2 regions of the Shewanella eurypsychrophilus genome follow, and region 1 is predicted to be linked to the other one. Evidence: riboswitches for the same ligand, from Rfam matches in the RefSeq annotation. Region 1 holds a riboswitch; the other holds the start of a gene.
What was found. Region 1 has a riboswitch for thiamine pyrophosphate ahead of FM038_RS09415 (TonB-dependent receptor). Riboswitches for the same ligand answer to the same signal wherever they lie in the genome.

Region 1 (7,173 bases):
TCATATTCGGCAGCAAGCGTGTCTAACCAGCCGTTATAATCTTCAACTGTGTCGTTGTCTTCAGTTAAGCGCATACCATAAACACCCAGTAACCAATCTGTGCTACCAGAAAAGATACGTCCAGCTTCAGTTGAGCTGAGTCTAAACTCTTGGCTAATGGTATTTCGCTCCCCTTCTTTATCCCAGGTATAATCGAATTGGCAAGGCTCACCGCCACAATCCAGTCCGCCCCAGTAATCAGGGTTTGCCCAATCACCATCATAATTATAGTGAGTCTGAGAGTTAGCATATGATGTTAAAGAAACGAGTTCGAACTGCTCGGCACCTGAATAGGTAAACTTAAGCGAGCTACCTGTGGTGCGCTGCTTATCGACGCCTGGCGCGTCTGTTAGGGTATTCTCACCATTATTATCTAAGGTCCACACATCATAGCCATTATCATAGTCAGCATGAAGCAGGGTCAAATCTATCTGTAAATCATCTGTGGCATACCAACGCAATTTCGCCCGGCCGGTAAACTCATCCCGGGCATTGGTATCGTCACGTTCAAGATAAAGGTTATTTTGATAACCATTTTGCTGATGTTGCTGCAGTGACACTCGGTAGAGTAACTTTCCTGAATCCGTCAGAGGTCCAGAGCTAAAACCACTGAACGTAGTGAGATTATCATCACCTACTGAGACTTCTGCACCATGTTCAAATTCATCGGTAGGGTCGTTACTCTTAAGGTAAATCAAGCCAGCCAACGCATTGGCGCCATAACGTGTGCCTTGAGGGCCACGCAGCACTTCAACTTGTTGTAGGTCATACATGCTCGATACCATGCCAAGACCTGACATATCGATATCATCTATGATGTAGCCGACAGATGAATTGGGGGCGCCTTGATATTCTTCCTGCTCACCGACACCACGAATTTGGAAGTATTTAGGACGAGAACTACCACCCGACCAGTTAAAGTTAGCGATAGAATTAAGCACATCTTCGAAATGTTGTGCACCTTCATCTTCAATTTGCTGCTGATCGATAACCGTAATGCTTGATGGCATCTTGTCTAAGCTAGAACCGCGAAAATCAGACGTCACCACAATGACTTCCATCTCATCGGAGCTGGCTAACGTTTCAGGTTGTTCTGCAGCCAGTGCAAAATTACTCGCCAATACGCTAGATACTGCTAACGCTACCGGAGAGACTCTTTTTAAGAGGCTAGAATCAAAAGATAAAAATTTAAATGTATACATAGGACCCCAAATTATATTTTGAGATCCGGCAACTGGAAAAGCGAGAAAGGATAATCGTGGTCGACTACAGATGCTCTATAAGAACATCACGAATACATCAAACCTATTGGCCCATTCCTACGCCGGTATAAGCCGGATCAGGTTCAAAGGGTTTGTCATATGACATCTCAGAAACAGTCAAATAATGTGACTGCCTCACCCCTTGGCAAACGGGATTATACATGAATCATACAAATTGTTGACAAAGATATGTCACCAAATGGGCAATTTACAGTACTTGGATCAAAAAAACGTCAGCTTGGCTGACGTTTTAATTAAATAATAGCTTGAGTAACTAGGGTGAAGCATCGAAATAAGCCGTTACCGACTAATTAGAAAAGGCTTTTCTCACATAAATTTCATAGCGAACGGCATTGGCATTTGGTGCTGCTGCGGTAACTTGCATGCGCTGCATACCATGTAGCTTCAATGACTTCCAAGAGCTGCCATCATCTTCTAGTGTATAGCCATTGATATCATACCAAGTAAATTTATACTGAAGCCTTAAGTCAGTAGATACCTTACTCATGATAACGCCAGCACCCTGTAGCAGATCGCCTTGCTGACGTGCTTTAAGCTGGTCAACGCCAACCTTACTCGCAAAGCTGCTATTATCAACACGGATCTCCCCCGTTGAACTGGCCATCACACCGGCAGTATGTTGTGCACATGCGGTGATAACCATGACTGACACAAAAGCCAACAGTAATTTCTTCATCTTATCGCTCCAAACTATTCATACATGTTTATCACGGCCTAACACAGAGCCAGTATATTTTATATCAGCTTAACGTAAACCAGAACTCACTTAACCACAAAGAGAAAGTAAAATCTTGCTTATTTTCTAGATTAATCAATCAAGAAATGCGCCCTTGCCGTAGCAATCAGTTTTTTACGACTGGTTTGCCAGCAATTAATGCTCACATTGGCAACTCGTCGTCCTTGGCGGGTGATTTTACATTCGGCAAACGTATCTTTATGGTAACCCGCCCTCAAGTAGTCAATGGAAAAGTCGACGACTTTGGGGACTTTCGATGTATTCATAAACACCATGAGTTGCACAATAGCAGACATTTCCATAAATCCAGCAATCACACCACCATGAATGGCGGGCAATATCGGGTTGCCAATATTGTCATCTTTTGCTGGCAGCCTGAATACCAATTCGTCACCGAAACGCTCAACACTCATGCCAATAAAGTTAGTGTAAGGAACATGCCCTAAAAGATGGCCAAAATCATTCAACTCGGTGGCCTTCTTTACCATTTCCTTTACGTCTAACTCTTTACCATCGAGCTGTTTAACATCTAACGCTTGTCTATCTGGGGCGATAGATTTGGCTAATGGTGTTTCTCGGATAGTACTTTCTTCTGCAATGGGCTCAGCTGCTGTTTTTTGCTGACCTAATAGCGCCTGGCGAAAATCATCACCAATCATCTCTGGGCTTATGCGCATAAAAGAGCCTACCGCATGGGCAATGGGATCATCAATCGAATCTTGATAAGCAATGGCTCGGGTAAAAGAAACACTCGATGAGATTTTATAACACTCTGCAAAACCATAAACAGGCTTGTTAGGCTCTGCAGGCTTCATGTAGTCGACCCTAAGGTCTAATGTCGGCGATAGTTCTAACGACTTGTATTCATCGTAAATAGCGCAGACAACGGCACTTCCACTGGCTGTGTCCATTAAAGTGGTGATCACACCACCATGAATAACCCCAGTATCAGGATAACCGATTAATTCGGTACTGTAAGGCAACTCTATAAGCACATGATGCTCACTGGCCTCATGTACTTTGAGTTTTAATCGGCGACATTGAACAAGCTGTTCGACAAAACGTGTCGCAATTTGTGTCAAAGGGAAAAAATCTGAATTAACCTGCATGACTAACCGCTCATTCTATCTGTTAAGGTTCAACATAGGGCCTAAAGAGCAGCCACCGAGCAAGTGCATATGAATATGGAACACCTCTTGGCCACCATGCTTATTACAGTTCATGATGATACGGTAACCGTCTTCTGCAATCCCCGCCTCTGCTGCCAACTTTGCAGCGACAGTCACCATGCGACCTAAGGCTTTTTCATCAGACGATTTAACATCGTTTGCTGTAGGAATAAGATGATTAGGGATGATTAAGATATGCGTTGGCGCCTTGGGATCTATGTCTCTAAATGCTGTCACTAGATCATCTTGAAATAAGATTTCTGCGGGAATTTCACGTCGAATGATCTTGCTAAATATGGTTTCTTCAGCCATTTGACTGTCCTCTTATCATTAGGGTTGCCACAGTATACGCATAAATCGATAACTTGTGATGGTATCAAGCTTAAGAGTAGAAGTAACAGACTAAAAAGTAAGCGTTAATTTTCAATTTAATTATAGAAGTAAAAGGCAACAAACAAAATACAACTGCAAAGTTTCAGCCGAGAGTTACAAACCAAAAACCAACCATAAACACACCAAGGTAACAAATTACACATATGTATATACAAACCAATTGACATCAGCAAGCAAACCCTTTTAAATACTGATAAATTTATAAGGGAATGTATCTAATGCTGACAAACAAAGAGACAGCTTTACTAGACGCTGCAACTGAACTCATTCGAGAAAAAGGCATGATTGCGTTAAACATGTCAGATGTACATAAAAAAGCTGGCTACTCTAGAGCGGCTCAATACCAGTCTTTTAGTGATAAAAATTCACTACTTGCTGCTTTATGTATGCGTGAACTCGTACAAAGTACCACGGCCATTGAAGAGCAGAGATATAAAGAGCTAACAGCTGACTTTACTGTCGTACTCAGACCTGTGGTATATGATTATTTGAAGTTATCTGATCGTCTGATGATAGATTCTGCATTTGGAAATATGCTGAAATGTGTTGAGGCCTTACCAGAGGTAGAACAATTCTCTTTCTTAAAGCAAGGTTTTGCTTTCTTGCATGCGGAAAGAACTAAAGCGAAAAATACATAAGCCAGCAGAAAATAAGCCTCGTCTCCTTTCGTAAATCAGATCACTAACGAGGTTTCACTTTCAGATTGTTGCTAGTTTCAAATTGTTGATAGAGGGGGGTGTTAACCGAATAAGCTTAGCTTCCCTTTTCACCTGTTTAAGAAACTGATGAGATCTCAGCTCTATTGAGCTTAATGATAACTCGCTGACATTCTGAGCAAATATAGCGGCCAGCTAAGGTATTTTTCGTCTCAAACTCATCACAGTAAGAACATAATCCAAAACTGCGAACCTTGATAACATTTAGCCCCACTGTAGTATTATCTAGCACATCTCTACGACTCGATGTTTTACAAGCTGCCTCTACGCTGTTCTGAGCGATCAACAGTAAGGTATTTGCAATGCCAATAAGTAAGACTTTAACGATATAGAGACTAAAAGCCATCACCAACAAGCCAATAACTGCCCAGATTGAATTATGAAATTCAAAACTCAAGAGCAGTTTAAGCCCACCACCTATGGTGAGTAATGCCAACAAAATGGTCAGCACAATATCGAGATGACCAATGACACGGGAAAAATCCCTAACCTTTGTTTCCATGGCTAATTACGCCTTGATTAAATATACAACGCCATCTTTTTCATAGACGTTCTTAACTTCACTTCCTTCACCTAATACAACCACTTGCTGGCCTTTTTCAGTCACAGCATTACCGGCAGCATCCAATATAATCGCAATTCCCAAAGCAGTCAGTACCGGTGAACGGAAGGCGTTGTAATGATGATGATGTCTAGGAACAACCACAACAGGTGCTCTAACTACACGCTTGTAACCCACTTTCTGACACTTAACACCACCAGCACGTTCACAGCCTACGGTTGCAGCTGCGGCCGGTGTGGAAGCAAGTCCAAGAAAAGTGAATGCAATAACAGCAACTAATGTATTAACCTTGAACATAATAACCTCTTAACTCGATATGTAGCTCAGCGTGTGATTTTTACACTGAACAATAAACACACGAGAGTATACACATGACTAGCCACTATGTAAATCCAGATTAACAAATGGTCATCTTCACTACCGTTTTTTGGCCTGCGCGTATAATTATCTAAACATCTCATATAAAAAGCGTATAAAAAAAGCGCCCGCAGGCGCCTTTATTAAAAGGGTGAACACACTATCCCTGCTTAATTCGCTCACTGACCCTAGCTTCAGAATGCGCTTCAAGCCAATACTTTTGCAGTACCGTATTTTTAAGTCCCGTATCAGGACTGCCCAAATTCCATGCACGCTTCCAGATCCCATCGGCAATCATATGCACCACGGCACTTTCTATTGCTTGCACAACACAGATGCTCACCGGCTCATTCGAGGTGTAACCAAGCTCTGACTCCAGCAAGTCTTGGGCATCGATAAATTTAAACACACCAGCCGATAGCTCTTTAGACAAGATTGATTTAGTCGTGGTCACACTACTGAGCACTCTACCGGTTCGGATATCGACTGCACGTAAGTTTACAGTAACGGTATCGACTCTAAATTGAGAATTAACCCCAATCCCTAAATAGCGTGCACCCGCCCCACCAGTTTTGATATTGGTATCATAAGCGACAATGCCACCTTCCATCAGTATTTGCGCTGAATTCAATTGAGGTAGATTGCCCGCTTCTCCCTTTAATCCTGCACGAATAATTTTTCGCTCGGTTAACAGGTTTTGTAAACCTTCACGCTCTACAGGAACAAACCAGGCAGAATCATTAAGCGCTTGTGCTAGAAAGGCTGTGCCACTTTGTGGGACCGCTGTCGAGAAGTTACTCGACGGGATCGGCTTATATTGTCCAGTTTGATCGCGAAAATCATACACTGCTGCGACAATACTGCCTTGAGGCGCAGGTAAGCCAATCAAATCATAATAACTGCCGCTCTTCGGCATTAAGCTTGAAGCGGGTTCGATATGCTCGAATTCACTGGTTGAAGAACAAGCAGTAAGTAAAATAAGCAGGCTAGTAATGAGTAACTTTTTCATCTTATCCACCTATCCCGCTTTCATCGATCACACCGCCGACTTCAATGACGGTGGTCTCACCTGTCACTATGTCGGTAATGTGCACTAGCAAGACACCATCTTCATTGACCACATTGATCTCAAAGTCGGTAGTTTTAAGATAACCTTCCTGACCATTAGTGGCATCATTAAATAGCTGGCTGATTAAACGTGACTCAAGCGAGCTCGCCATTCGCTCTAATGCAGTCGGTGCTACATAGCCAGAGCCACCACTCTTATGATCGTTTTGCGCCGAAGCATTGGCCAATAAATATGAACCGTTAAGGTAACTTCCGCCAAAGTTTGGATTCACCGGAGTATAGATAAGCTGTGTCGCATTAACAGAGCCACTGAGTAAACTCCCTAAGCCCCATGCCACTAATAGTAACTTTTTCATCTGCTTTCCCTGTCTAAAATTCATCAGCTGCAAGATCTGGATTTAAAAACTGTGTCCAGCTTGCCTGTTTCTTATTCTGCTTAAGGATATAATTTATCCTTGACGCCGCCGCCGCCGCTTGCTCATCGATATTACGACTCGCTGGCGAAACGGCAGTGATAAATACTTTTCTGCGATTATTATAAATAGTGATGATACTGCCGCTTCTTGCGGTCGCTTTCTCTTCAATGGTAAGGCCCGCATGATCGGTTTCACCATTGATGTCACGATAAGCTGCGACAAATTCTCGATAAAATCGGTGGCCGAAGCGTGTCATCGCTCGGTTTAAAATCAGACCATCGACCATATCTGTTTCATGACGTGGTACAGCATCACTAATACTCTGAGCCTCTAATGCCTGCTTTGCTTTGATTTCGACCTCACGTAACGCTTCGGCATTGACCACAGTCACTGAGCTCAGCAATAGAGAAAACAACACGGACTGCGTGACAAGC
Region 2 (7,173 bases), 350 kb from region 1:
CCCTTTATCTGTTAACTCAACTTTCGGCGTGATCCCACCAGTGCAAGGTCTTAACCTAGGCAGAGAGACACTGTAACGTGTCCGCCAATACTTTTTCTCAAGGTAATCGAGATGATGGCCTAACAAGAGTGCATCTAGCCGCCAATCATCAAGACCTAAGAGAACGCCGAGCCCAATTTTATCAACACCGGCTTTAGCGACTCTCTCTGGGGTCTCTAACCGATATGAATAATCGCTTTTTTTCCCCCTAGTATGATGTTGCGCATAGGTTTGCGGATTATAGGTTTCTTGATAAATCATAACAGCATCGAGTCCAATCCCAGCTAAGTCTCGATAGTCTTGCTCCTCTAGAGGCTGTACTTCCATCGCAACATAACTGAACTGCTTTTTCACTTGCGGTAAAACTCGTTTAAAATAGTCTATACCTACCTTAGTTTCGTGCTCACCAGAGACTAATAAAATTGAATCATAACCGAGAGACTTAACGACTTTCATTTCAGCATCTAGCTCTACTGAATCTAAGGTTTTACGTTTGAGTCGGTTACTCATGCTAAAACCACAATAATCACATTCATTAGCACAAAGGTTTGACAGGTATAAAGGTAAATACATACCTATATTGGCGCCAAATCTCTGCCGAGTTAGCTGAGATGAGCGCTGTGCCATCTGTTCAATATAGGGTTCAGCTGCTGGGGATAATAACGCCAGTAAACTGTTAAGATCGCCACAAGGTGAATTTAATGCCCTTTCAACGTCTTTTTCAGTGGTTGAATAAAGTGCCAACTTGAGTTTTTCTCGCGACAGAGTCTGTAAATAAGATTGAAAGCTCATGAGGATTTAGCCCATTGATTAATCATTAAGAAACCCCGTTAATGGACTCGTTTCATTCGCCTTAGTGGATACATGCCCTAAGCCTGCTAGATAGGCATCACGACCCGTTTGCACCGCTTGAGCAAAGCATCTCCCCATCGCTTCGGGGTCATTACTACTGGCAATAGCAGTATTCACCAGCACAGCATCAGCCCCCAGCTCCATCGCAAAAGTGGCCTGTGAGGGTGCACCGATCCCCGCATCTATGATGACTGGCACCCGCGCCTGTTCGATAATAATTTTCAAAAAGGTTTCTGTCGCTAAACCTTGATTAGAACCGATTGGGCTGCCTAGAGGCATCACTGCCGCACAGCCCACTTCTTCAAGTCGTCGACAAAGCACTGGATCGGCATGAATATATGGCAAAACAATGAAGCCTTTATCACAGAGGCGCTTAGCGGCTTCTAAGGTTTCAATTGGATCTGGCATCAAATACTTAGGATCCGGATGAATTTCTAATTTGACCCAGTCTGTCCCGAGCACTTCACGCGCAAGCTCAGCGGCAAAAACCGCTTCATCAGCATTTCTAGCCCCTGAGGTATTAGGCAGCAATTTAACCCCGCTCTCTAATAAGGGTTGTAATATGTCGTCGTTACCCGTTTTAAGATCGAGTCTTTTCATGGCTAATGTCACCAATTGAGATTCTGACGCCTTGATCGCCGCTAACATGGTATCTGCAGTAGAAAACTTACCTGTACCAGTAAACAAACGAGAATGAAATTGATGATCCGCTATTTTTAACATCTTACCCTCCTGCTACAACAGAAAAAATCTCAAACCTGTCGTCTTTATTGCATAACCTAGCCTGCCATTGCGACTTAGGGACGACTTGTCCATTACAGACTAAAGCTACCGAGTTAACAGCAAGCTCCTGCAGGTCAATCAAGCCTTGAATGTTCATTGCACTGGGCACATTCATCACTTCGTCATTAATAGTTACACGGATGATTTTGCTCACTGGTTCATTTTTATTACTAGTATCCATCACAGGATCCTCCCCTATAAATTCGCTTGTGACTGAGCTGAAGTTTGCCCACAGGATGGACAATTATGATCTCGATTAAGCTGCGCCTCACGCCATTTCATCTCTCGGCCATCAAATCTCAGTAACTTGCCCAAGGGACCATTGACGCCAAGTAAAAAATTCATCCCATTTAATGCCTGCATCGAAGCCATCACGCCAACCATAGGCCCGAGAATCCCCACTGTCTGACAAGACTGTGAGACAATTAACTCACTTGGAAATAAACAGGCGTAGCAGCCAGAATCTGGGGATGACACTTGATCAACCACCAGCAATTGACCTGAAAAATTGGCAACAGAGGCTGATATCAGCGGGATCGCATGGTTAAGACACGCTAAGTTAATGGCTTGACGAGTGTTAAAATCATCCGTGCAATCAAATACAAGATCGCAACCTGCCAGGATGTCTTCACCGTTATCGACTGAGAACTTGTCCGTTATCGCTAAGAGTTCGCAGCTTTTGTCTCGGTTTGCCAATTTTAGACCAGTTACTTGAGCTTTATTCTGGTTAATATCATCTTCTGAAAACAGCAGCTGTCTCGGTAAATTGGATAACTCAACCCTGTCATGATCGACTAAAGTGATTTTTCCAATACCCGCAGCCGCAAGATATTCAGCCACTAAGGTTCCCAGGCCACCCACTCCTATGATGACAACCTTAGCTAAATGCAATTTCACCTGGCCAGCTTCACCCACTTCGGGTAAGAGTATTTGTCTTGAGAAACGAATAAAATCATTATCATTAACTGACATTACTTGCCTCCCACAAACCCTTGAGTTCATTAAAAGCCACACCGGGTTCAGCCGCTTCTGTGATAGCTCTAACGACAGCAATATCATCGACACCGGTTTGCTTCACTGTAGAGATTTTACCCGCATCAATTCCGCCTATTGCCACCAATGGAAAGTATCCTTTGAACAGTGCCACATAATGTTGGAGCTTAATGATCCCTTGGGGAGCTGATGGCATCACTTTAGTGGTCGTCTCGAAGATATGCCCAAGAGCGATATACGAAGGCTGGATTTGCGCCGCTAAAATAAGCTCAAAATAACTGTGACTCGAGATCCCTAATGCAAGACCAGCAACAGATATTTGATTAAGATCGGCGAGATAAAGATCCTCCTGACCTAAATGCACCCCATATGCACCATGCTTAACAGCCAATTTCCAATGATCGTTGATAAACAATTTTGCTTGATAATCACGACTCAAGGCGATGGCTTGGATAATTTTGTGCTCTAACTCAGGGTCGTTAGCTTCTTTTATCCTCAACTGGATAGTCCTAGCTCCAGCTTGCAATAACTCGGCTAACATAGGTATTTCAGCCACCACAGGGTAAAGCCCTATTGGCTCATCAATTGAATTAAAGCTAATATCAGAGGGGAGTGATGGACCTATATCTAAACTTTCGATTCTTGGAAATTCACTTAACTCTTTTGGCCAAGATGTCCTGGCTAATGGCCCAGGACCCGCACCAATACCATAGCTTTGCTTGATACCAGCATTCACATAAGCTTTAGCTACAGTAATTGCATCATGTAATACAAACCCCCATGCCATTACACTGGCAATCGCAGAACTCAAGGTGCATCCGGTACCGTGATTATTCGTAGATTCAATTCTTGGACTTGTCAGCGAAAATACTCGATTTTGATGCAATGTAGAACAACCAACAACATCGATGCAGACAAATATGTCCTGAGCATGCCTGCCCTGCCAAGCTGCACTTTTGTCTCCGCCTTTAGCCAATACGTTGGTATTGAGCTTTAGTGATAGCGATTTTGCCGCTAATAAGTATTGCTCTCTATCAAATAAAGGCTGACCGACTAACGCCGACAGTTCTGCAGCGTTTGGGGTAATAAGTGTTATTAAGCCTTTTAATGGAGAAAAATCCAGTGCGTTATCTTGGCTATCTAACCTATCTCCACAGCTTGCAACCATCACAGGATCCAAGATAACCGGCACATCAAGATCCGCTCTCTTGATGTAATCGTGAAGGTCGAGTGCAAGCCAATTGGCTAATAAGTTAATTTGGCCTTGATTGGCCAGTAAGCCAATTTTTATCGCCTTAGGTGGAATATCCTGCAGTAGAGTGTCTAGCTGAGCTAATAACATCTCATCTGATACCGCCTCGACTAAGCTCACTACCACTGAACTTTGTGCCGTCACAGTTGAGATCACACTGCAGCCATGGCATTGCAGATCTTGCATGGTCGCAAGGTCTGCCTGTATACCTGCACCGCCACCACTGTCAGAGCCTGCTATCGACCAAACAACAGGCTTTAAAGCTGACGATGTCAGCTCTAAATGAGTCATGAGTTAGCCCTCTACTTCGTCGACGATACCAGTGTTGGCTTCGTGGTACAAAGCCGCTCCCTTAGCATTAAACTCAGCCGACATTTTTGCCATGCCAGTCTCAATATCGGTAGCCGTTTTAACTTTAAAATCATGGTCAGATTGAACTTCAACTTTTAGGGCTGCAGCGTATTCACGCACTTCTTGACTGATTTTCATCGAACAAAATTTCGGACCACACATTGAACAAAAGTGTGCAACTTTTGCAGATTCTTGTGGTAATGATTCGTCGTGATAGGCTTTTGCAGTTTCAGGGTCAAGACCTAGGTTGTATTGGTCTTCCCAACGAAACTCGAACCGCGCCTTAGAAAGCGCATTGTCGCGGATCTGTGCAGTAGGATGACCTTTAGCGACATCACCAGCGTGGGCTGCAATTTTATAAGCAATCAAGCCTTGTTTAACATCTTCTTTGTTCGGTAGGCCCAGATGCTCTTTAGGGGTTACATAACAAAGCATTGCGCAACCATACCAGGCGATCATCGCCGCGCCGATCCCTGAAGTGAAATGGTCATAACCAGGAGCGATATCCGTTGTTTGTGGGCCTAAAGTATAAAATGGTGCCTCATCACACACTTCCAACTGCTTATCCATGTTCTCTTTAATCAGGTTCATTGGAATATGGCCCGGGCCTTCTATGATGGTTTGCACATCATATTCCCATGCGATTTTAACCAGCTCTCCTAAGGTTTCCAGCTCGGCAAATTGTGCTTCATCGTTTGCATCGGCAATGGATCCTGGTCGCATCCCATCACCAAGAGATAACGACACATCATATTCTGCACATAGCTGACATATGTCTCTAAAGTGTTCATACAAAAAGTTCTCTTGATGGTGGGATAAACACCACTTAGCCATAATGGAGCCGCCACGTGAAACAATACCCGTGAGACGCTTTGCCGTCATAGGTACATAGCGCAACAGAACACCGGCATGAATGGTGAAGTAATCCACCCCCTGCTCAGCTTGCTCAATCAGAGTATCTTTAAACACATCCCAGTTGAGATCTTCAGCAACGCCATTCACCTTCTCCAAGGCCTGATAAATCGGAACTGTACCAATAGGTACCGGAGAGTTTCGAATGATCCATTCGCGTGTTTCATGGATATATCTCCCCGTAGAGAGGTCCATCACGGTATCTGCGCCCCATCGAGTCGACCATACCAGTTTTTCAACTTCCTCTTCGATGGATGACGTCACAGCTGAATTACCAATATTGGCATTAACTTTGACTAAAAAGTTACGGCCAATGATCATCGGCTCAGCTTCAGGATGGTTAATATTGAGAGGAATGATTGCCCGGCCTCTGGCAATTTCACTGCGAACAAACTCAGGTGTAATGGGCTCAGATATCGATGCCCCAAAACTTTCACCCGGCGCTTTTCTCTTCAACACTTCGTCAGTGATCTTGGATAAATCCATATTTTCACGTATCGCAATGTATTCCATCTCTGGGGTAATGATACCTTTGCGCGCATAGTGAAGCTGAGTCACACATTGACCGGGTTTGGCTTTTCTAGGAGGAAGTAGAGAGTCGAATCTAAGATGATCGAGACCATCGTCAGCCAGTCTCTGTTGAGTAAATCCAGAGCTGACTCCCGTTAACTGTTCGGTATCGTTTCGCTCCAAAATCCAGTTATTCCTCAGCTTATCTAATCCGCTTCGGACGTTAATATTGGCACTAGGATCGGAATAAGGTCCCGCACAGTCATAGACTTTTAGCGGCGCATTGGGCTCCAGAATCGGATCCGACTCCGTACCACCGACCATGGTGTCTGTTTGGAGTATTTGACGCATGCCTACACGAAGATCTTCACGGCTACCGGTAAGATAGACTTTCTCAGAATTAGGGTGCTGCAGCGGCTTTAGAGTATCAATAAATTTTTGAGCTTGAGCTCGGGTTTCACGACGATTTGACATAAGCAATCTCACTTTAATTGAAATGAAGTTGCTTGCCTGGAGAGTTGAATAGCAGACACAAGAAAACCTTCTTAATGTCTAAGATAACCACAATATTATAAGGAAATTAATTAAGCCGATGATCATTTTCATTGAGGCATCAGAGCTAACAAAAGTTAACTATCAGACTCGATATATTCATTTATACATCAAAAAAAATAGACTAAACGGCTTTAGAAATTCACATCATTCATTAGTAATTATCACGCTTGTTTCCTTCGCAGGTTTTAACCTGATCAGGTTCAACGGGTCCCGAATAAACGGTCTCAGCCAATAGGCACTCCGACAAGATGCCAGCAGTATAATCTCAAAATATGCTTATTAACAAGTTATTTGTAAATATATCCAGTCTAAATAAATCATGTCAAAATACAATTATAAGTATTTGTATTAATATTAATTAAAATAAGTAGATTGCTAAGATATATAACATATGAATTTTGCGATGATTTTATTTCATCTTTAAGATCACTAATTTATCGGTCTTTTATATACTCTTTTTGCTATAGCACGTTTTAATGCCGCCGCAACAGAGTCACCATCACAGCGAAATGGATAACCCAAGTTTTCCGCATGGGGATTAATCGGGTTTGGTGTTTTGACCACTCTGTAGCAGGTATTTCCTTGCCTGACGATTCGATTAGGATCCAGCTTATGGTCGAGTGTTTTTGCTGTCAGCCATTCATCTTCAACAGGTAATTCTAATTCGATCATCTCACCGTCCATTTCACTCAATGTTTTTACTTGAGTGTACTGAGCTGCTGCATTTACGGAAAGCTTACCTAATAGAGCGTCTCTTTCTCGGCTAAAATATTCTTGAGTCAAAGCATTTAGACTAGAAATAGACACCGTCGACGGAGTGATAATATCAGAAGAGAAATACGCTTGGGCTTGGACACTCTCCTTGTCTTTATTAAGCCATGCTGGCTGCTCGGTTTCTATCATATTTACCTGCTCCATATCAGCAG

Region 2: it holds a riboswitch for thiamine pyrophosphate, as region 1 does, so the genes downstream of both, thiC (phosphomethylpyrimidine synthase ThiC) here and FM038_RS09415 (TonB-dependent receptor) in region 1, are expected to answer to the same signal.

What each region holds. Positions count from the first base shown of each region.
Region 1 is NZ_CP045503.2:2,235,216-2,242,388, reverse strand. It holds gene FM038_RS09415 (TonB-dependent receptor) at 1-1,241, opposite strand, end outside; TPP riboswitch at 1,339-1,454, opposite strand; gene FM038_RS09410 (YcfL family putative periplasmic lipoprotein) at 1,609-1,998, opposite strand; gene FM038_RS09405 (PaaI family thioesterase) at 2,130-3,167, opposite strand; gene hinT (purine nucleoside phosphoramidase) at 3,183-3,539, opposite strand; gene FM038_RS09395 (helix-turn-helix domain-containing protein) at 3,839-4,258, shown strand; gene FM038_RS09390 (hypothetical protein) at 4,395-4,838, opposite strand; gene FM038_RS09385 (hypothetical protein) at 4,845-5,195, opposite strand; gene FM038_RS09380 (CsgG/HfaB family protein) at 5,416-6,264, opposite strand; gene FM038_RS09375 (curli assembly protein CsgF) at 6,266-6,679, opposite strand; gene FM038_RS09370 (curli production assembly/transport protein CsgE) at 6,693-7,173, opposite strand, start outside.
Region 2 is NZ_CP045503.2:2,585,573-2,592,745, reverse strand. It holds gene thiH (2-iminoacetate synthase ThiH) at 1-831, opposite strand, end outside; gene FM038_RS10930 (thiazole synthase) at 850-1,614, opposite strand; gene thiS (sulfur carrier protein ThiS) at 1,616-1,855, opposite strand; gene FM038_RS10920 (HesA/MoeB/ThiF family protein) at 1,870-2,646, opposite strand; gene thiE (thiamine phosphate synthase) at 2,636-4,210, opposite strand; gene thiC (phosphomethylpyrimidine synthase ThiC) at 4,214-6,166, opposite strand; TPP riboswitch at 6,402-6,500, opposite strand; gene FM038_RS10905 (hypothetical protein) at 6,677-7,173, opposite strand, start outside.